3 regions of the Chryseobacterium sp. Chry.R1 genome follow, and region 2 is predicted to be linked to each of the others. Evidence: riboswitches for the same ligand, from Rfam matches in the RefSeq annotation. Region 2 holds a riboswitch; each other region holds the start of a gene.
The links. Region 2 has a riboswitch for S-adenosylmethionine ahead of AAEU33_RS02475 (alpha/beta fold hydrolase). Riboswitches for the same ligand answer to the same signal wherever they lie in the genome.

Region 1 (7,876 bases), 160 kb from region 2:
ATACAGATTTAATTATAGGCCCATTCTTTAAATCGAATGTCATTGATGTTTTAGACTTTACTAAAAGCCAGAAAATTCCAATTGTAGCGCCGTTTGCAAATTCTCCGGAATTGTATAACTACAGTAATCTGGTTATTATTGAAACGAATGATCAAACCTATGCGGATAAAATTGTAGATGAAGTAAAAACTGTATACTCGGATCAAAAAATTTATATAGTTGCAGACAGCAAAAAGGAAAATGCAAATTATATTAAAGCTGGTCTCGAAAAGGCAGTGAAAAATCCAAATGTAACAATTGTAAGTTCTCCTGCAGAAATTAAGGCAGACCAGAATATGATGACGGGACAATCTGCTCCTGTAATAGCTATTTTAGCGAGTGATAACGATAGTACGGGAGAGGCTTTTTCAAATAGAGTTATTGCCCTGACAAAAGAAGTACAGGGAATAAAAGCTTTTAGCCTGTATTATGCTCCAAGTTTTGAGAAAAAGGTAGACGACCTTAGTCAGGCGAGTCTGGTTTATTTAATGGACAGAAAAATCAATACGGACGGAAGTTTTGAAAAAGAGATTTTGGCAGCCTATAAAGGTAAATATTGCAAGACTCCTCCCAAATATGCAATTATTGGTTTTGATGTTGTCAATGACATGTTAACCAGAGAGAATAAAAAAGGAGAAATTTTTAAACAAATGAATAAAGTTCAAACTCAGCTTGCAACCAAGTTTGAATTTGTAAAGTCCAAAGCTAATGGAGCTTATGTGAATACTGGTTATCGTGTAATCCGATTAGTTCCTTAGTGAAGTACATTGGATGAAAGAAAATCTTCACATTATGTTTATATTTGCATAATATTTTAAATTATTAGATGAAAGCACTTGTATTTCCTGGGCAGGGTTCTCAGTTTGTTGGGATGGGAAAAGAACTATATGATTCTCGAAAAGACATAAAGGACTTGATGGAATCTGCCAATGAAATTTTAGGTTTCGATATTTTATCCCTTATGTTTAATGGGACAGAAGAAGATCTAAAGAAAACCGAGGTTACTCAGCCTTCTATTTTTATACATTCTGTAGCTGCTTTAAAAGCTGTAAATGGACTTGGTGCTGAAATGGTAGCCGGTCACTCTTTAGGAGAATTTTCAGCATTGGTCGCTAATGGAGTTCTGTCTTTTGATGACGGTCTTAAATTAGTTTCTGAACGAGCAAAAGCAATGCAGGAAGCTTGTGATATTAATCCAAGCTCAATGGCTGCAATTTTAGGATTGGAAGATGCCAAAGTTGAAGAAATTTGTGCACAGATCAATGGGATTGTTGTTCCTGCAAATTATAATTGTCCTGGACAACTTGTAATTTCAGGAGAAACTGCTGCCGTAGAAGAAGCTTGTATTAAATTGAAAGAAGCGGGAGCAAAAAGAGCATTATTGCTACCTGTTAATGGGGCTTTTCATTCTCCATTGATGCAACCTGCACAAGAAAGATTGGCCGCTGCTATTGAACAAACTAAATTCAGAAAAGCAACGATTCCAGTTTATCAGAATATTACCACGACTGCAGTTACAAATCCTGACGAAATTAAGAAAAACCTGATTGCTCAGTTAACAGGTCCTGTAAAATGGACACAATCTGTTCAGAATATGATTAAAGACGGAGCATCTAACTTTGTAGAAGTTGGACCAGGAAAAACTTTACAGGGATTGATCAAGAAAATTGATAGTTCTGTAGACGTTGCTTCGGCAATCTAAAAAATAAACAAATGGGCGAAATATTTTCACCGGGAAAGCTCATGCTTACTTCAGAATATTTCGCTATAGATGGAGCTCTTGTCCTAGCGGTACCAACCAGGCTGGGACAAGAGTTTTTCTTTGAAGAAACGGAAGATGGGAAATCATTGGTTTTTTGGGAAGCTTATCATCAAAATAAACTATGGCTGAAAGTGATCATTGATTATTCCTCTTGGAAAATCCTTGAGACAAATATAGCTCCCAGTGCCGAATTTCTTATAAAAACGTTGAAAAACGTCCAAAAGCTTTCTACTCGTAAATTCCAGAATGCAGATTCATACTTTTTAAAAACAAATCTACAGTTCCCTTCCGATTTTGGATTGGGAAGCAGTTCAACATTAATGAACAACCTTTCTGTGTGGGCTGATACAGATCCTTTCATGCTAAATAGTCTAAGTTTGGGTGGAAGTGGTTATGATATTGCTGTCGCAAAGGAAAAATCAGCAGTTTTGTATCAGAATAAACCGGTAATACAATATAAAAGAATAACCTTTGATCCTATCTTTAAGGACGACTTGATTTTTATCCATTTAAATCAAAAACAAGACAGCAGGGAAGCAATCGATCTGTATAAGTCCAAAATAAAATCCCGTAAACTGATCGAAGTATTTTCTGCCCTTACCAATGAAATTCTATTATGTAATGAATTAAATGATTTTTGTCATTTAATGACTGTTCATGAAAGAAAAATTTCTGATTTTCTGAATATTCCTACCGTTAAAGACAAATTCTTCTCCGACTGTCCGGTTTTTGTGAAAAGTTTGGGTGCCTGGGGGGGAGATTTTGTAATGAGTGCCAAATTTAGGGGCTTTGAGGACTATTTTCGGGGAAAAGGTTTTGCGACTATTTTTGAATGGGCTGATATAATTGCTTGATATTTAACAATTTGCCGTTCTGTTTTTTTCTTTGTCATTCTGACTTATATCATTATATTTAACCACCTGTAACACTAAATTAATATTTAATTTTGTTGGACTAAAAAAAGAAATAGAAAATATAAGTAAAATGAAACACGCTAAAATCATCCAGGATTTGCAAAAATTAGGGATTAAGGGAGACTACGAAATAATATATAATCCCTCATATGAGGAATTATTTCAAGCAGAAGTTTCTCCTGAAAATCAGGGTTTTGAGAGAGCTGAACTTACGGAATCTGGTGCAGTATCAGTAAAAACAGGAATTTTTACTGGCCGTTCTCCAAAAGACAGATACATTGTTCAGGATGATGTTACAAGAGACACAATTTTCTGGGATGGCAAAGTGAACTTGCCTACAACAGCAGAAATCTTCAAGTCTTGTAAAGAATTAGTGCTAGACCAACTTTCTTCTTCTAAGAAAATTTATGTTGTTGATGCATTTTGTGGAACAAATGCTGACACAAGACTTAAAGTGAGATTCATCGTAGAAGTTGCATGGCAGGCGCATTTCGTTACTAATATGTTCATCCGTCCATCTCATTATGAGCTGGAAAACTTTGGAGAACCTGATTTCACTGTTGTGAACGGTTCTAAAACAACGAATCCGAATTGGGAAGCTCAGGGACTAAATTCCGAAAATTTTGTAATGTTCAACCTTACGGAAAAATTACAGATCATTGGAGGAACCTGGTATGGAGGAGAAATGAAAAAAGGAATGTTTGCAATGATGAACTATTACCTTCCGCTAAAAGGAATGGCATCTATGCACTGTTCTGCAAACGTAGGAGAAGAAGGAGATGTTGCTTTGTTCTTCGGCCTTTCCGGAACAGGTAAAACAACTTTATCCGCTGATCCTAAAAGATATCTTATTGGTGACGATGAGCACGGTTGGGATAACAATGGAGTTTTCAACTATGAGGGAGGTTGCTATGCAAAAGTAATTGACTTATCGGAAGAAAAAGAACCGGACATTTTCAGAGCAATTAAAAGAGATGCTCTTCTTGAAAATGTTGTTGTAAATAATGGTGTTTCCGATTATACTGATAACTCAATCACTGAAAACACGAGAGTTTCTTATCCGATTTACCATATTAACAAAATTGTACTGCCTTCTAAAGCTGGGCATGCTAAGAAGATCGTTTATCTTTCAGCTGATGCATTCGGAGTATTACCTCCGGTTTCAATTTTAGATGAAAATCAGGCTCAATACCACTTTTTATGTGGATATACTTCTAAATTAGCAGGAACTGAAAGAGGAATTACTTCTCCGGAACCTTCATTCTCTCCGGCTTTTGGTGAGGCATTTCTTACGTTACATCCTACCATGTACTCTAAAACCTTGATTGGTAAAATGAAAGAACATGGAGCAAAAGCTTATTTGGTAAATACAGGATGGAACGGTACAGGAAAAAGAATCTCATTAAAAGATACAAGAGCCATTATTGATGCAATAATTGATGGATCTATTGAGAACGCCCCTAAGGCGCAAGTGCCTATTATGAACTTGGAAATTCCTACTTCTTTACCTAATGTTTCAGAAGGTATTCTGGATCCAAGACATACATATAGTGATGCTTCAGAGTGGGAAGAGAAGGCTAAAGACTTAGCATCAAGATATATTAAGAATTTTGAACAGTATTGTAACACTGAAGAGGGGAAGAAGCTGGTTGCTTCCGGACCTCAATTACAAGAACAAACAATATAAGAAAAGCAAAGCCTCATCATTGATGAGGCTTTTTAATGTATTAAAACATCCTGAAAGCTTAATAAAGCCAGTCTGTATCCTTGCATTCCAAAGCCGGATAATACAGCGTCCGTGTGAGCTGCTGTTACTGACTTTTGCCGGAATTCTTCTCTTTTATAGATATTGCTAATATGTACTTCAATCTTAGGCTTCTGTATATTCTTTAAACAGTCGGCTATAGCATAAGAGTAATGTGTAAAAGCCCCCGGATTGATAATAACAGCATCAAAATCATCTTCCTGAAGCCTGTTAATTAATTCTCCTTCAATATTCGATTGATAATAGTTCAGTTCGTAAGAAAGGAATTCATCTTTTAGTTTTTCCAAATATTCATCCATTGAAATTATTCCATAAATTTCAGGCTCTCTTGTACCCAGCAGATTAAGATTCGGTCCGTTTATGATTAAAATTTTCATAACATAAAATTAAAAAGTTTTTTTCGATTAGTGCGGATATTTTACGGGTTTTATTTGAAGAAAATGTTTTACATTATTTTTAATGATATTTCTCATGTTTAAAAATTTAACATTTTCTCTAATGGTTTATTAACAGGTGTTTTAAGTGAAAATTAAGTTAATTTTTGAGAATTTAAAATAAAAAATAAATTAGTCTACTTGTTTTATAGACTAATTGTTTTTAGATTTGCAACCATATTTCGATCGGCTTATAAAGAAAGATGGAGGGAACTGACCCTACGAAGTCTTAACAACCTGCATGATGCAAGGTGTTACATTCAGCCTTTTAAGGAAAAATAAGCATTTGGTTAAATCAATTTCTTGATGCCCTTTGCTGTGTTTTCCGCAAAGGGTGTTTTTTTAATATTTAACAAATAAAATTGATTATGGTTAGTAAAAGTTTATTCAAAGCTGGTGTTTGGATTTCACCCGGTGCTTTGTTTTTCTTAGGCATTATTAGTGTTAATGGGCAGGAGATAAAGCAGAAGAAAGATACGCTTAGGGAAAAAGATATTGATGAAGTCGTTGTGGTAGCTTACGGTAAAGCGAAAAAGACGAGTTACACAGGTTCTGTAGCGACGATCTCCAGCGAAAAGATTAATAATCGGCCGGTAACCAATATTACAAAAGCTTTGGAAGGGCAGGTAGCGGGATTGCAGGCAGTAAGTGCTTCTGGCCAACCGGGTGCTACGGCAACAATCCGTATCAGGGGGATCGGATCTATTAGTGCCTCAAGTAATCCTTTATTCGTGGTGGATGGAATTCCTTTTGATGGAAATATCAATTCTATCAGCCCAAATGATATAGAATCAATTAGTGTTTTGAAAGATGCTACGGCAAGCTCTCTGTATGGATCAAGAGGTGCTAACGGAGTGATTATTGTGACTACAAAGTCAGGGAAAAAAGGAGAATCACGAATCAATTTTAATATCAGTCAGGGATTTTCCAGCAGGGCTGTAAAGGACTATGAACAGGTTACCACGGACCAGTATTTTCAATTATATTGGGAAGCAATGAGAAATGGATATAAATCAGGACAGGTTTCAGCACAACAGGCTGCACAAATGGCCACAGATAATCTTGTGAATAACCTGGGCATCAATCCATATGGTTCTAACTATGCAAAACCGGTAGGGACAGATGGAAAACTGCTGCCTGGAGCAAGGCCTTTATGGAATGATGACTGGAGGGATATACTTCAAAGAGTGGCTTCAAGAAACCAGGTTGATCTTGATTTTAGTGGCGGAAATGAAAAAGGAAACTATTTTTTCTCATTGGGATATCTTGATGACAAGGGTATTGCCATAGGATCCGGATTTACAAAATACAGTACAAGATTGAAGATTAATAATGAAGTGAAGAAATGGTTAACTGTTGGAGCAAACCTTAGTTATACCAATAGTCTTCAGGAGGCACCACCATCTTCAGATTCAAGAACTGATAATATTATTAATGCGGCCAGAGTAATTCCTTCTTTTTATCCATACTATGAAAGAAATCCAGATGGAAGCTATAAGCTTGATGCTAACGGAAATACAATTTACGACTTCGGAAAGTACAGGCCGACAAGTGCTTTGCAAAATCAAAATGCAGCCGCAACTTTGCCATTGGACAAAAATGAAAACAGGGAAGATAACTTTTCAGGAAAAGGGTATTTGGATTTTACGTTCTTACCGGAATTAAAATTTAAATCCAGTTTTTCAATTGACCTGGTAAATTACAATGGGCATTATTATTCAAATCCGCTGCTGGGGGAGGGTAGTGAAATAGGAGGTTCGGTGACCAAGACAAATTCACGGACATTATCTTATACAACCAGTAATATCTTGACCTATGATAAAAAATTCAATCAGCATCATTTCAATATTCTAGCCGGACAGGAGTTTTATCATTATGAGTATCAGACGATATCCGGAAGCCGAAGTCAGTTTTCTTTACCTTATTATTATGAACCGGATGCAGCGGCTTTATTAGGAGGTTTTAGTGGTAATAGTGATAAATTAGGTTTACTGAGTTTTTTAGGTAAAGCAGAGTATGATTTCAATAACACTTATTTTATTTCCGGATCTGTAAGATCAGACGGATCTTCCCGTTTTTCACCTCAAAACAGATGGGGAACTTTCTGGTCAGTAGGAGGTTCATGGAAGGCGTCTAATGAGCAATTCATTAAAAATCTAAATTTCTTTAATCAGCTAACCCTTCGTGCGAGTTACGGAGGACAGGGAAATGATAAGTTGAGTACTTATTATGCTTACCAAAGTCTTTACGCATTTTACAATAATCTGGGAGAAGGAGGAACAGTTGCTAGCAGGCTTCCCACTCCTGATCTTAAGTGGGAAACCAATCTTAACTTGAATGTGGGGTTGGAGTTTGCTATTCTTAAAAACAGGGTTAAGGGTAATGTGGAATATTTCCAACGTCAAAGTAAAGATCTTTTATTTGACAGGCCTTTGGCTCCCTCTCTTGGTTTTAGTGGTTATTCAGCGAATATTGGAGAACTGAAAAATACAGGTTTTGAATTTTCATTATTCACAACTCCGATTAAAACGGACGATTTCCAATGGGATGTTGATGTTAATGTAACAACCCTAAAAAACAGAATTACGAAACTTCCTAAAGGTCCAATTGTAACAGGAACTAAATTATTGCAGGTTGGCGGTTCTGTTTATGATTTCTTTATTCCGGAATGGGTTGGAGTTGATCCAAGTAACGGTGCTCCGCTATGGAAATATGTTTATCAGGATGCCAATGGGAATACAGTAGAAGGAACAACTTCCGAATATGCAAAGGCGACAAAAACATTACAGGGTTCTTCTTTGCCTAAATTTTCCGGTGGAATCACTACAAATATTACATATAAGGATTTTGATTTATCCGCGCTGCTAACTTTTAGTGTTGGAGGAAAAATTCTTGATACAGATTACACCATGTTAATGTCAAATGGAAGCAATGCTGGAAGGGCATGGAGTGCAGAGATGTT
Region 2 (7,876 bases):
CAGACCTTTTTCCACATATTCTTGTATCTGTTCTGCCATAAACTCGGGTGTCTCGTCATATTTACCGAAAGCATTCGGTAATCCAGCATTGGGATATGCTGAGACATAAAAATCCGAATTATGAGCCAATGTTTCCAGATAAGGTGTAAGCTGATTAGCTCCCAGCGCGCAATTGAATCCGACGCTCAAAAGATTCAGATGTGAAACCGAAATTAAAAATGCTTCTGCCGTCTGACCACTCAAAGTTCTTCCCGAAGCATCGGTAATAGTTCCTGAAACCATTATCGGAATTTTTATTTCTCTTTCATCCTGAATTTCATCAATGGCAAATAAAGCTGCTTTAGCATTTAAGGTGTCAAAGATTGTTTCTACCAGCAAGATATCGGACCCCCCATCCAAAAGAGCTTCGGACTGCTGTTTATAAGCAATTCTCAATTCATCAAATGTAATGGCGCGATATCCCGGATCATTTACATCAGGGCTCAGACTTGCCGTTCTGTTCGTAGGACCAATAGATCCTGCTACAAACCTAGGCTTATCCGGGTTCTTAGCCGTGAATTCATCACATACTTTTCTGGCTATTTTTGCAGATTCATAATTCAGCTCATAAACCAGGTCTTCCATATGATAATCTGCCATTGCAATTGTAGTTCCCGAGAATGTGTTGGTTTCGATAATATCAGCTCCCGCTTCCAGATATTTTCTATGAACTTCTTCAATAGCATGAGGCTGTGTGAGGGAAAGTAGGTCGTTATTTCCTTTAACCAGATGCGGATAATCTTTGAAACGCTCACCACGATAGTCTTCTTCTTCAAATTTGTATCGTTGAAGCATCGTTCCCATAGCCCCATCAAGAACTAAAATTCTTTCGGAGAGTGCCTTATATAATTGTTCTGAACTTTTCATTTTGTAGATTGTGGCTAAAGCCGTTAATATTATTTTTCTTAAATGGGCTAAAGCCCATTTCAATTGAGTTAATCCAATGCCTGTTTTAAATCTGCAATAACATCTTCCACGTTTTCCAACCCTACAGAACAACGTACAAGGCCGGCAGTGATTCCCACTTCATTCCTTTCCTCATCGGTTAATTTGGAATGTGTAGTAGAAGCAGGATGTGTAACAATTGTTCTGGTATCACCAAGATTTGCTGAAAGTGAACACATCTTTATTTTATCTAAAAATTTTCGACCTCCTTCAATTCCTCCTTTGATTTCAAAAGCGACAATATTCCCTCCTAATTTCATCTGTTTTTTTGCTACTTCATAACTTGGATGTGAAGGTAAAAAAGGATATTTTACTAATTCCACATTCGGGTGGCTTTCTAAAAATTCAGCGACTTTCAATGCATTTTCACAATGCTTTTCAACTCTGATGGCTAAAGTTTCAAGACTTTTAGATAAAACCCATGCATTAAAAGGAGACATGGCTGGACCTGTATTTCTTGCAAAAAGATAGATTTCCCGGATAAGGTCTTCTTTTCCTACCGCAACTCCACCAAGAACCCTTCCTTGTCCGTCAATTAATTTTGTTGCCGAATGAACCACAATATCAGCTCCGTACTTGATAGGTTGTTGAAGATAAGGGGTGGCAAAACAATTATCTACAATGAAGATAAGATTATGTTTTTTTGCAATTTTCCCGAAAAACTCAAGATCCAGAATCTCAATTGCCGGATTAGTCGGAGTTTCCAGATATAAAATTTTTGTATTAGGTTTGATAAGCTTTTCAACATTTTCTGCATCTTCTGCCTTAAAATAGGTAGTCTCAATATTCCATTTCGGGAAATACTTTGTAAAAAGTGTGTGTGTAGATCCAAAAACAGACTGGCAGCTTACAATATGATCTCCGGCATCAAGCAGAGTTGCAAATGTTGAATAAATTGCTGCCATTCCGGTAGCAAAAGCATATCCCGCTTCCGCACCCTCCATTTTCACAATTTTATCGGTGAATTCAGTAACGTTTGGATTAGAGAATCTGCTGTATAAATTTTTTGATTTTTCTTCTGCAAAGCTCGCCCTCATATCCTCTGCATCCTGAAAAATAAAGCTGGATGTAAGATAGAGCGGAGTAGAATGTTCATCAAACTGAGTTCGTTCAGTCTGCGTTCTTATTGCAAACGTTTCAAAATTTTCCATATAGTTTTAATTTTAATATCATGTATCAATGCAACAGTTTACCAATGAATCGATCGAATCTGATCTGAGCCATTTTTATCGGCACACTGTTATATCGTTACATTCGTACATTGATTTATTTTGTTTCACTTACTCTTAAAATATCACCAAAAACACCTCTCGCGGTTACCTGTGCTCCCGCACCGGCTCCCATAATTACAATAGGGTTTTCACCATAGCTCTCCGTATAGATTTCAAAAATGGAATCTGATCCTTTTAATTGCCCTAATGCGGAAGTAGCCGGCACAGAAATTAATTTTACATCAAGTTCTCCTTTTTCTTTTTGAAGATCACCATGTAGATCGCCTACATATCGTAGAACATGATCTGCCTCCTGATTTTGTTTAATTTTCTGGTATTCCTCGTCCAATTCTCCCAATCTGGAAATGAATTCATTTTTGTCAATAGAAAGAAGGTTTTCAGGAATTAGATTCTGAATATTAATATCATTGAATTCATTAATCAGATCCAACTCTCTCGCCAGAATCAAAAGCTTTCTTGCAACATCATTTCCTGAAAGGTCCTCACGAGGATCCGGTTCAGTAAATCCTTTCTCCATTGCTTCTCCTATAATGGTTGAAAATTTCTCATCTCTAACTGAAAAATTATTGAAGATATAACTTAAAGAACCTGAAAACACGCCTTTAATTCTTGTAATATTTTCCCCTGACAGGTGCAATAGTTTAATGGTATCGATCAAAGGCAAACCTGCTCCCACATTGGTCTCATAAAGATATCGTCTGTTATTTTTATTCAACGTATATCTTAGTTTACGATATTCTTCTATTGGAAGGGTATTGAAAATCTTGTTGGAAGATACAAGATCAAATCCGTTCTCAGCTAAAGCATGATAATTCTTAACAAAATCCTTACTCGCCGTATTATCAACCACAATAAGATTCTCCAGCTGATTCTCTCTGGAGAAACTGATCAGTTCATCAACATTGGAAGGGCTTTCAGCAACTAAAACCTCATCATTCCAATTATGATCAAAGCCTTTTTTATTGAATGCTATTTTTCTTGAATTAGCAACAGCCACTACTTTAAGATCTATTTTTTTCCGTCTCTTAATTTCTTCGGAAGATTCCAATACCTGGTCAATCAGAGTTTTACCCACATTCCCATGTCCAATGATTGCAAGATGAACGGTTTTAGGTTTTTTGGATATTTCAGATTCAATGATATTCTTAGTTTTCTCATCCTGAGAAGAAGTAACTACAATATTTACTCTTTTTTCACTTGCTATCTGATTCAGAAGCAAAGGAAAAACATTATTTCTTGCCAGTTCCGCCAGTATTTTATTAAAATCTTCAGCTACAAACCCCAGAACTGAAACGTTATTAATACTATAAATCTGAGACACTGCTCCTGATTTCCTTTCCGCTTCAAATTCCTCAATCAGACAATTAACCGCATTTTCAGAATCGTTTTCGTGAACCAAAATTGATATTCCGTTTTCTATAGCCTGTTGTGAGATCACTCCTACACTAATCCTGGCTAAAGTAAGTGCTTTAAAAATTCTACCGTCAATACCGATTTCCCCTAAGAAATCTTCTCCTTCAAATTTGATGATTGATCTGTTCTTTAAAAATTTTATTTCGTTAACATTTTTCATCTGTTCATTCTTTATTGTTTAGCTTTATTACAGGTTTCTTGTAATTGTTCAGTTTCTTTCTGTAATAAAATGGTTTTAATGATATTATTTAATTGTTTGTATTCCATTAGGAAGGCATCATGCCCGTGAACTGAGGTGATCTCGTGATAAGAAATATTCTTTTTTTTACCTTTCAGTTTTTCAAAACACATCCGGATTTCGGAAGCAGGAAAGAACAAATCTGTATCAACGGAGATCAAGTGCATTCGTGCCTGTATATTCTCAAGCCTTTCTTCCTCGGCATTAATGTTCATCAGCAAATGATTCATCAGTTGATAAGATTTTAAACTAAATCTTTCATTAAGAGCTTTTCCGTGATATTCAAGCCAATCTTCCGATTCAAGTTTATTTTTTGCGGTATTGTATTTATTTTGAAATCTGTCGTTTAAAGATTGTGGGGTTCTATAACATAGCATTGCATGGATTCTTGCCTTTTGTAACGGAGCGTCATTTCCATTTAATAAAAATTTCTGAACCATACATTGCGCATGCAGCCAATCATGAGTTCTGAAATCACAGGCAATGGGAATAAATACTTCTGCAAGTTCCGGACGTTTAACCAGCATTTCCCATCCTATTCCTCCACCAAGAGAACCTCCGATAATCGCATATAGGCTTTTAATGTTAAGTAATTCTAGCCCTATTAAAAATATGCCTGCAATATCCGAAGGAGTAAACTCTTCATATTCTTCAATTAAAAAATCATCGTAACCATTTCCGGGAATATTGAAACACAAAACCGTATAGACATTGGTATCAACCACCTGGCCATCTCCTACTAATTGCTTCCACCAGCCATTTGTTCCCGATACATTGGAATTTCCCGTTAAAGCATGGTTGATTAAAATAACAGGTGCCGAAAACAGCTCTTTCCCGAAGGTCTGATAGCTCAACGGGATATTGCATTCCTTTCCGGAATTAGTTTGATACGAAAGATTAATATGTTTTAGTTCTGTTTTCAATTCTATTATACATTATTTATAATACAATTGAAAATGCCACAGGAAATGGCTGAAAAACTCAGTAAGTTATCTGTCCAAAAAATAATTTGGTAGAACGTAGCACCTTCTTCGCTTGCACAAAGGGTTGCTAAGGTTTCATCGGGTCTAATCCCTCAACCTTTCTTGATAACATTTTCAATATTTGAATGATCGAATGGTGCAAAGATATAATATTTTATTTAATTTTTTCATGAAAAAATTAATTTATTCTGAAAATCCCTGTAATCATTATAGTTACAAGGATGTGTTAAGAATTATTCAGATAGAAAAAATTGGAATTATTTTTCAAAAAAATTACCTTCGTAGTGAAAAATGATGAACTATGACTGCAGAAAAACAAAGATTACAGGATATAAAATGGAAAAACTGGGGGCCTTATGTAAGCAACAGACAATGGGGTAATGTTCGTGAGGATTATAGTCCCAATGGCAATGCGTGGAATTTCACCAATCATGATAAAGCTGAAAGTTATGCCTACCGTTGGGGTGAAGAAGGGATTGCCGGAATATCGGACACCAAACAGCTTTTTTGTTTCGCTCTTTCATTTTGGAACAAAAAGGACAAAATGATCAAAGAACGTTTTTTCGGATTGAGTAATCCCCAGGGCAATCATGGTGAAGATATCAAAGAGATCTTTTACTATCTGGACAACACGCCTACCCATAGTTATATGAAGATGGTGTATAAATATCCGATCCATGAATTTCCTTATGATCACCTGCTATCTGAAAACGGCAGACGAAGCAAAAAGGAAGCTGAATTTGAAATCTTTGATACCGGAATCTTTGATAATGATGAATATTTTGATATTTTCATCGAATACTGTAAAGCAGATGCTGACGATTTTTTAGTCCGTATCACAGTTTGTAACAGGAGCCAAAACGATGCACCTATTGTTGTCGCTCCAACAGCCTGGTTCCGTAACAACTGGAAATGGGGATATAATACTTATAAGGGGCAGCTAAACGCCTCATACGACGGCTGTATTGATATTAACCATGATAGTATTTCCATCAAAAAATTCTATTCAAGAAACACCGGTGCCAAAAGTCTCTTTTGTGATAATGAAACCAATACACCGAAATTATACGGAGCTCCTTTAACAGATAACACCTATTTCAAGGATGGTATAAACGATCACATTATTCATAACTCCAATACCGTTAATCCGGAAAAAAGAGGCTCAAAAGCCGCTTTTGTGATTGAAGAAATTATTGGTGGGGGACAATCAAAAACCTTTGATTTCAGGCTGTCGCCAAACGACACCGATGAACCATTTCATCATTTTGATGAGATTTTCAACACCCGGATTGCTGAGGCCAACGAATTCTATGAAGAAGTTCAGCACGATGTAACGAATGATGACGAAAGAAATGTTCAACGTCAGGCTTTCGCGGGGCTGTTATGGAACAAACAATTTTATCATTATAATGTTGGGAAATGGCTTAAGGGTGATCCTAATTTTGATGCACCGAGGGATTTCAACCACTATGTAAGAAATACAGAGTGGAACCACATGCACAATAAGGACATTATTTCAATGCCTGACAAATGGGAATACCCATGGTATGCTACCTGGGATCTCGCTTTTCACTGCGTTCCCTATGCATTAATTGATGCCCAGTTTGCAAAAAACCAACTTCTCTTGTTAACCAAAGAGTGGTATATGCATCCTAATGGACAACTTCCGGCGTATGAATGGAACTTAAGTGATGTAAATCCACCTGTCCATGCTTGGTCTTGTTTCAGGGTATTTAAGATTGATGAGAAGACCAATGGAAAACCGGATCTCCTGTTTCTGGAAAAGGTTTTTCAAAAATTACTTTTGAACTTTACCTGGTGGGTAAACCGTAAGGATAAAAACGGTAAAAATATTTTCGGCGGTGGTTTTCTAGGTCTTGATAATATCGGAGCTTTCGATCGTAATATGGAACTTAAAGACGGTGAGCATCTTGAACAGGCGGACGGTACAAGCTGGATGGCAATGTATGCATTGAATATGATGAGAATTGCAATGGAACTTGCCCAATACTATCAGGTATATGAAGACATGGCCATTAAGTTTTTTGAGCATTATCTTTACATCGCGGAAGCGATGGAAAACATGGGTGATGGAAAAGAAGGCCTTTGGAATGAAGAAGATGGTTTTTTCTATGATGTACTACAACTTGGGAACGGCGAAAGTGTTACGCTTCGTTTAAGAAGTATTGTCGGGCTTATTCCTTTATTTGCTGTGGAGATTATTGATCACGGATTATTGGAAAAAATGCCCAACTTTAAAATAAGAATGGAATGGGTGCTGAAAAATAAGCCGGAACTTACGAAACTGGTTTCCCATTGGGATGAAGAAGGTCATGGCAGAAAACATTTAATGAGTATCCTTCGTAAAAACAGACTAACAAAAGTCTTGACAAGAATGCTGGATGAAAAAGAATTTTTAAGTTCTTATGGGATCAGGGCCATGTCTAAAGTATATGAAGAAAATCCTTTTATTTTCTCTGTTCATGGGACAGAAAATGTGGTTTATTATACCCCCGCAGAAAGTGACAGCAGAATGTTTGGAGGAAATAGTAACTGGAGAGGCCCGATCTGGTTCCCTATTAACTTTTTGATTGTCGAAAGTCTGCAGCGTTTTCATTTCTATTATGGAAACAGCCTGAAAGTGGAATTACCGACAGGAAGCGGAGATAAAAGGAATCTGGATGAAGTAGCACAAAATATCAGTAACAGGCTATGTTCTATATTCCTTAAAGATGAACAGGGACAAAGAGCTTTTAATGGGGGAAACAATAAGTTTAATCACGATGAGCATTTCAAAGATTATATCACCTTTTATGAATATTTTCACGGAGATAACGGACGTGGAGTTGGCGCCTCACATCAAACAGGATGGACGGCAACGGTCGCTAAACTGATGAAACCGAGATAGAATAAAAATGTACCACTTTCTTAAGTGGTACATTTTTTTTATCAATTAATTAACCTTTAGTATTGAACATCATTGATGCCTTAATTTTAGCCATAAACTAAAACAAGCAACAAAAATA
Region 3 (7,876 bases), 830 kb from region 2:
GGGGCTGGTGGATTGGGGAGTCCTGTTATTCAATATTTGGCAGCGGCAGGAGTTGGCATTTTAGGGATCGCAGACTTTGATAAAGTAGAGCTTCATAATCTGAACAGGCAGATCATTCATAATGAAAAAAGTGTCGGGATATCCAAAGTGTCCAGCGCAGTACAATTTGTTGAAGCACTTAACAGGCATATTACTATTATTCCCATTGATGAAAAGATAGATCTTTCAAATATTGAAAGGATAATTTCCAGATATGACCTGATTGTAGACGGATCAGATAACTTTTCTACACGGTATTTAATTAATGATGCTTGTGTGAGACTAAAAAAACCGGTGGTTTATGGAAGTATTCTGGGCTTTTCCGGTCAGGTGGCAGTATTTAATTACAGAGAGAGTAAAAACCTGAGGGATCTTTTTCCTGAACCACCGGTGGATGAAGATACCCCGGATTGTGATAGTTTAGGTGTTCTGGGATCATTACCCGGAATAATAGGAAGTATGATGGCACATCTGAGCCTGAAAATAATTACAGATCTTCCTGTGAATACCAATCAGCTGACTTTGGTCGATACTCTGGACTGGAGATTTCACACCATCGATTTTTAATTATATTGTTTTTAAATAAATCGGGCAATAAGAATATTCTTACTGCCCGATTTTATGATAATTGATATGTTGATGTAGTATTAAAAGACTATAACCTGATTATTTACTATCCTGTTGCATTACCCCTCCGTTATCCTCTTTCTTGCTGCTGTTTAAGATATTCGGATCCTCTTTAGCCAGTTTGTTTTTGGTTGGGATCTTGTAATTAATGGAAAGTCCGAAATTTCTTGTGTCATATTTTGTTCTCAAAGTAACCGCTTCTCCGGATGGCGGATTAGAACGGACCTGCATTACCTGTCCGTTAAAAATATCATTAGCAAAAACAGAAACAGTAAGACGGTTATCCAAAAACTTTTTAGTCAGTGTAATATCCAGTGAATTGCTGAATGGTTTTTCTGCTGTGAAGTAGAAATAACCTGCTTTTGGCGTCAGGTAGCTGTAGTTTGCTGTTAGCTTAATCTGTTTAGGCAGAATAAGTTGGGTCATCACATTGAAAATCCAGAATCCTTTGTTGTTTAAATTATCAATATCATGTTTCTGATATCCGGCATACAGATACATAAAATTGATTTTGTCCGGATTAAAATCAAACTTCATGATTTCGCTCATGGGCTTACTAAAAATCATGAAAGGGACAGGAAGCCCTACATTGAAATTGTGGATCCTCATGCTGGAAATGTTTATCTGCTCATTAAACAGGTTTTTTCCATTTTTTCTGATGATCTGTGCAACCTGATTTTTAGCAGAACTTACACTATATCCGATGAATGCATAATCAAAGGCAGAAAGTTTTACTTCATAATTGTTAAAGATCGTAGGCTGCAGATTCGGATTTCCGGTAACCTGGGTATTCGGTCCCTGAAATGTAGTGTTATTGGGATTAAGTGCAGAAATACTTGGCAGACTGATCTTCTTGTTATAGTTTGCTGAAACAGAAACCTGATTCATAAAGCTGTACTGAACACTTGCATTTGGAAATAATTTAAACTTATTAAAAGGGATCAGATTTTTCTGAACTATTGCACCGGTACTGTCAATCACCCTTGTAATTCCAGAGATGTCATAATTTTCAGCCCTGGATCCTAATGTGAAATCGAATTTTTTCAATTTAGCCTGGAACTCAAGATAGGTGGAAGCGGTCTGTCGTTGATAGTCCAGATTGGTCAAACCTCTGCTTTGGGTATCGAAGTTTTGTTTTTCATATAATCCACCGAAACTTACCTTTCCTCCATCAAGGATCTTGATGGGCTGCGAATAATCCACTTTAAAATTAGCAATTCTCATGTCAGATTCATTGTTCAGTAAAAGACCATCCGAAAATCTTGGAAAGTTTTCGTTAGGATTGATGTAACTGATATCTCTGAAAATATTATTCTGATCAAATTTACTCGTTGATTTGGTATATCCGAACTGGAAATCCAGTTTTTGAGATTTATCACTAAAGCGTTTCTGATAGGTTATTACCGCTTCCTGTCTCAAATTATTCGTGTAGGCGGCATCAAATGCATGAAAATATCCTTCCCTGATACTGTCTTTAACAGGAATGTACGGTAGGTCAGCAAAACCGTTACTATCTGTGTAATTGCTGTTTTTATTATGATAGATATCGTAATTTAATAATAATCTGTCCTGTCCCAGATCAAATGTTAAGCCCGATTTCGCGAAATAACCACGGCCGATTCTATCCGTATTGCTTAATAATAAATCATTTTGATTCGAATTCAGCATACTTTCCCGATAGTTCTGTCCGATGTTCAGCTGCCATCCGAAATATTTATTACGGGCGTTTAAATTTAAAGAGTTGCTGGTTCTGCTTCTCAACTTACCGTAGTTGGTAAATGAATAATTTCCTGAATAAGTTGCCGTAAGATATTTATTGGCATTTTTGTTCGTAATGATATTCATAATTGCGCCCCCGGAAGTTGCCGGGAATTCAGCGCCAGGTTGAGTGATCACCTCAATTCGGTCTACAGAATTGGCAGGCATCCCTTCCAAAAATGAATTAAGTTCATTGGAAGTAATGTTTAAGGGGCGTCCGTTAAGATAAACATCAAGGATCTTTCCCTGATACATCATACCGGCAATATCAGTAGACACCAGACCCGGAAGTTTTTTGATACCCTCTAAAACATTTCCGTTGTTCAGCTGGGGCTGTTCTGAAAAATCAAAAATAGTACGGTCTGCCTTTTGTTCAACGGCTTTTTTAGTTTTGGTAATTACAACGCCTTCGATCTGCTTTTCCTTGACCTGGTTGTTGGTTTTTTCCTGAGCCTTTGTGACAATAATGCTTAAGGAAAATAAAACGAGTACAATTTTTTTCATAATGGTTTTTACTACTACTCAGTTAGACGTTTAAAATAAAAAAATGTTACAAGGAAAGTTTTTAGAGGGTTGTTTTATTCCATGAAATACCTCACAATAGGATATAATTATATTGCATCATCATACGGCTTGGTTTTGCGATTAATTTAAAAATTTTACAAATTATTTTTTTATTTGTAAAATAGTTATATCTTTGCCTCACAATTATCAAGAATCTCATAGATGGGATAGCAACCTGCAAAACAAGCAAGGTGCTGAAATAGATAAGCCGGCAAGCTCCGGAAAAAATGTTTTTCTATTCATTCCCATCTTACAATTTTTGTTTAAAATTTAAAATCAATGTTTAAGAACAGGGAAAATTACAGCACAATGAATTTGACTTTTTGCCCGGCAGATATCGAAGCAAAGCTTCTGTATGCTGGTGATCACTCATGGCATTTCGTGATGTGTATGTGTTGTTGTTCTTAGCCTCTGGTTTCTATTAACTAATAAAATCGTTTATCATTTTTCTTTTAGCCTTGTGTTTTCAAGGTTACAGGATACTTTTTGCTTAAAATTTTAAGCAAACAAAAAAATTATAACAAAAATTTAAAAATAAAACACATGCGCCATTTTAAAAATAGAAGTATCATTGCTTCGGCCACTTTAATTTCGACGTTTTACTTCGCCCAGTCTGATACTCTAAAATCAAAAAAAATCGATGAGGTTGTTCTTCTCGGTTCAAGAGGATCAGGTAGATCATTAACAGATACTCCGGTTCCGGTAGACGTTATTAACATTTCAAAAATATTGAAACAAAGCCCGGTTAATAATATAAGCCAGGCTCTAAACTATATTGTCCCTTCTTTTTCCTCCACATCGCATACTGTAAATGACGGGACGGATTTTGTGGATCCTGCACAGTTGAGGGGTTTAGGTCCCGATCAGGTTTTAGTTTTACTTAATGGGAAAAGAAGGCATCAGTCTTCACTCATCAATGTAACCCTTACACCAGGTAGGGGTTCGGTGGGAACAGATCTTAATGCGATTCCTGCTTTTGCTTTAGATAAAATTGAAGTGCTTCGGGATGGTGCTTCTGCTCAATACGGATCTGATGCTATTGCAGGAGTTGTCAATTTAGGTCTTAAAAAAAGATTGGGGCTATCCGGTCAGTTATTTTTGGGAGGATATGCTTCACCGGTTACCAACAATTTTTCCGGTGGACTGGATGGAGAAACCATCTCTTTAGACCTGAATTATGGATTCAAACTTGGAAAACAGGGGTTCTTCAATATTACTACATCAACCCAATACCGGGATCCTTATTCCCGAGCTGGTGTGAGGAATGGCGATATATACAATGCCTATAATGCTATTAACTACAGGGCTGCTCAAGATGGGATAGATATAGACGGGCTTTATAAGAATATAAATAATACTTCCAATAGCCAGCAAATTATCAATACGATTAAGCAGTATGCAACAAAAGTAAATTATTTTTCATCTGATTTACAGAATAAAATTGCAAACGCCAATAATATTTCAACTTTACAGGGTTTATTAGGAGGGGATGTTACCAATGATGAACTTGCATATAGAGGACTTCAACGGAAAGATTTCAGTATCAGGGCTGGACAATCGAAATTGCAGTCAGCACAGGTTTATTATAATTCAGAAATTCCGATTAATGATGACTGGAAGGTGTATTCTTTTGGAGGATATAGCTACAGGCTTGGGAATGCCGGAGGTTTTTTCCGTTTGCCTAATACCGAGAGAAATATCAATTTTATAACACCCAACGGATATCTGCCGCAAATTGAGTCTACCATTAATGATTATTCATATGCAGCTGGGATCAAAGGAAAATGGAATGACTGGAATATAGATCTCAGTAACACTTTTGGAAAGAATACTTTCAATTTTGGAGTTGTTAATACTTTTAATTCTTCATTGGTCAACAACTCTCCAAGAAGATTTGATGCAGGTGGACTTGAGTTTTTGCAAAACACCCTAAACCTTGACTTTTCCAAAAAGTATGATGTATTGCATGGGCTGAACATTGCATTTGGAGGGGAATACCGTTATGAAAATTATAAGGTGAATGCCGGTAACGAGAATTCTTATGCCTCTTATGATATTTATGGAAATGTAGTGACCGTAAATACTCCAAAAAATGAGCTTGTGACTGATTTTTTTGGCGTAACAAGACCTGCCGGTTCCCAGGTATTTCCGGGATTTAGTCCGGATAATGCTGTTTCCGGAAATAGAAATAGTGTGGCCGGATATGTAGATGTGGAGCTGGAACCAACGGATTGGTGGCTGGTAGAAGGTGCTTTGCGCTATGAAAACTATTCAGACTTTGGATCTACCTTTAATTATAAACTAGCGACTAATGTGAAGTTGGCTGATAATTTTAATTGGAGAGGTGCTGTTTCTACAGGTTTTAGAGCCCCTTCATTAGCCCAGATCTATTATAGCTCAACATCAACCTTAATTCAACAGGGTAATACTACCCAGGTAGGAACTTTTAGGAATAATTCCGAGGCTGCACAGGCGCTTGGGATTCCAAAACTGAAACAGGAAACCTCTCAGTCGTACAGTACAGGACTTACTTGGAAAGCTCCAAATTTAAATCTTGTGGTTACAGCAGATGTTTATTATATTAAAATTAAAGATAGAGTAGTGCTCACTGATTTGTTTTTCAGGCCTAAAGGTACTATAGGTGTAGATTTTCCTGAAGGATCGGATCAGGCGATTCTGCAGGATGCTTTTGACCTTGCAAGAGCTAGTGCCGCCAATTTTTTTGCGAATGCTGTAGATTCCCAGACCAAAGGGCTTGATCTTACCATTTCCCAGACATCCAATTTAGGTTCAGGAATTAATCTGGAAAATAACTTTGGGCTCAATCTGAATCAGACCAGAAGAATAGGAAATATCCATGCCTCTCCAAAATTAGTTAGCCAGATAGACAGTTACTTTTCTGAGCCCAACAGGATTTACTTTGAAGAAGCCGTACCTCGGGTAAAAGCAACTCTATCCAATAATCTTAGAGTTTCAGGATTTAATATTTTATTGAGGAATTCTTTCTTTGGAAAAGTAACCGACGCTGATGTATTGGATGCTAATTTTGATGGTGTAGTAGGAAAACAGGAACACTTTGTATTGAATAATCGTTTTGTAACAGATCTTTCAGTAGGCTATGACTTCAGTAAAAATATATCTGCAACCATTGGAAGTAATAATATATTCAATGTGATGCCTTCTAAAAATCCACTAATCAATTCCCTGACAGCAGATAATCAGTTTGTATACTCCAGACAGGTTTCCCAATATGGTATTGGAGGGCGATTTCTGTTTGCAAGGGTAGAATTTAAGTTTTAAATGCTCTGGAAGCTTTGAAGCATAAACCCATATAAACAAAGGCAGAGATTTCAACTTAAATCTCTGCCTTTATATTTATAAAGAAGAAAATTCTGTGAACTCATATTCTGCAGAGCAGGTTAGAAGTTGTCTGAGGACTGCTGCATGTCCGTTTCCTACGATTACAAGAATCCTGTCGTCACTCTGATGCGGAATATTCTGTATATTACGGAATATTCTCAGATTCCTGCTATACCAGTTCATGGCAAGTATATCAGCTCCGTCATAATCCCTTAATTTAAAATCTCCACTCAGATAAGCGCCATATCCATATTCGTGATATTCTTTGCTGTTAAGATATTGGAAGGTGTTCATAAGTGAGCTAAAGTTTTTGGCTTCTGAATGATTATAGAAATCAGTAAAGTTTTGAGAAATAGGGTCGTCACTTTTATAATCATATCCCTCTGTAAGTTTCTTAAAATACAGTGAGTCAGTCTTTCCAAACTTTTCCATAAGATCTTCTAATATGGAAGAGGCGTCTACACTGAATAGTTCATTGATCTTTAGTTCATTGGCAATTCTCATGGCAAGCTGATACCGTTCATCTCTTTTATCATGGTGTTTTCCTTCATTATACTCTTTGAGTTTTTGATTGGCGTTCCATTCGGGTGAAGCTTCAATAGCAATCTTTGTTGGTCTGAACTTCTTAATATAATTTACCAGATCGGTAACCTCTTTGGATGTTTTAGGAGATAGTACATCGATCTGGTCCTGTTTTTTGATTTTGTGGGCATCCAGATTAGGATAATCAAAATGGAATGAACCAACTACTAATACTTTTGTTTTTGGGGAAGGGAAGAAATCTGATGGTTTTTTTTGGGCCTGAACAAAGCAGGAAAATAATAGAAGAGTGTAAAGAAGTGTTTTCATGATATTTTATTACTATTCTTAAAACAACTTATTATATAGATTTATTACATATTCCTATAAAAATTGAAGGTTATCATATAAAGTATATATATAGATATAGATAGATAATAAAAAAAAACATCCCGGTCGGGATGTTTTTTTTTATCGGGGCATAAATAGATTTATGCCTCTTGCTGTTTAATAAGATTCAATGCTGAACCAGCTTTGAACCAGTCGATTTGTTGATCATTATAGGTGTGGTTAGCCATAATAATATCCTTGGTTCCGTCAGCATGTACAAATTCGAGTGTTAACTGTTTTCCGGGAGCAAACTGATCTAAATCTAAGAAGTTAACAGTGTCGTCTTCCTGGATTTTATCATAATCTGCCTCATTAGCGAAAGTTAATCCCAGCATCCCTTGTTTTTTAAGGTTGGTTTCGTGGATTCTTGCAAATGATTTTACCAATACTGCTTTTACACCAAGGTGTCTCGGCTCCATTGCTGCGTGTTCTCTTGATGATCCTTCACCATAGTTCTGGTCTCCCACAACAATGGTAGGAATACCTGCCGCTTTATAAGCTCTTTGAACAGCCGGAACTTCACCGTATTCACCCGTTAATTCGTTTTTAACATGGTTTGTTTCCATATTATAAGCATTTACTGCTCCGATTAACATGTTATTGGAAATATTATCAAGGT

Region 1: another riboswitch for S-adenosylmethionine. It lies ahead of AAEU33_RS03205 (TonB-dependent receptor); the one in region 2 lies ahead of AAEU33_RS02475 (alpha/beta fold hydrolase).
Region 3: another riboswitch for S-adenosylmethionine. It lies ahead of AAEU33_RS06310 (TonB-dependent receptor); the one in region 2 lies ahead of AAEU33_RS02475 (alpha/beta fold hydrolase).

What each region holds. Positions count from the first base shown of each region.
Region 1 covers NZ_CP151793.1:671,626-679,501, reverse strand. Annotated here, with positions in the region: gene AAEU33_RS03230 (LysM peptidoglycan-binding domain-containing protein) at 1-797, shown strand, start outside; gene fabD (ACP S-malonyltransferase) at 866-1,741, shown strand; gene AAEU33_RS03220 (GYDIA family GHMP kinase) at 1,753-2,655, shown strand; gene pckA (phosphoenolpyruvate carboxykinase (ATP)) at 2,786-4,402, shown strand; gene AAEU33_RS03210 (type II 3-dehydroquinate dehydratase) at 4,435-4,857, opposite strand; SAM riboswitch class I at 5,103-5,199, shown strand; gene AAEU33_RS03205 (TonB-dependent receptor) at 5,283-7,876, shown strand, end outside.
Region 2 covers NZ_CP151793.1:514,875-522,750, forward strand. Annotated here, with positions in the region: gene AAEU33_RS02465 (homocysteine S-methyltransferase family protein) at 1-906, opposite strand, end outside; gene AAEU33_RS02470 (O-succinylhomoserine sulfhydrylase) at 975-2,135, opposite strand; partial or broken gene AAEU33_RS02475 (alpha/beta fold hydrolase) at 2,251-4,790, opposite strand; SAM riboswitch class I at 4,854-4,962, opposite strand; gene AAEU33_RS02480 (glucosidase) at 5,152-7,758, shown strand.
Region 3 covers NZ_CP151793.1:1,340,599-1,348,474, forward strand. Annotated here, with positions in the region: gene AAEU33_RS06300 (HesA/MoeB/ThiF family protein) at 1-606, shown strand, start outside; gene AAEU33_RS06305 (outer membrane beta-barrel family protein) at 706-2,928, opposite strand; SAM-I-IV-variant riboswitch at 3,128-3,226, shown strand; gene AAEU33_RS06310 (TonB-dependent receptor) at 3,532-6,288, shown strand; gene AAEU33_RS06315 (DUF5694 domain-containing protein) at 6,364-7,197, opposite strand; gene AAEU33_RS06320 (aconitate hydratase) at 7,359-7,876, opposite strand, start outside.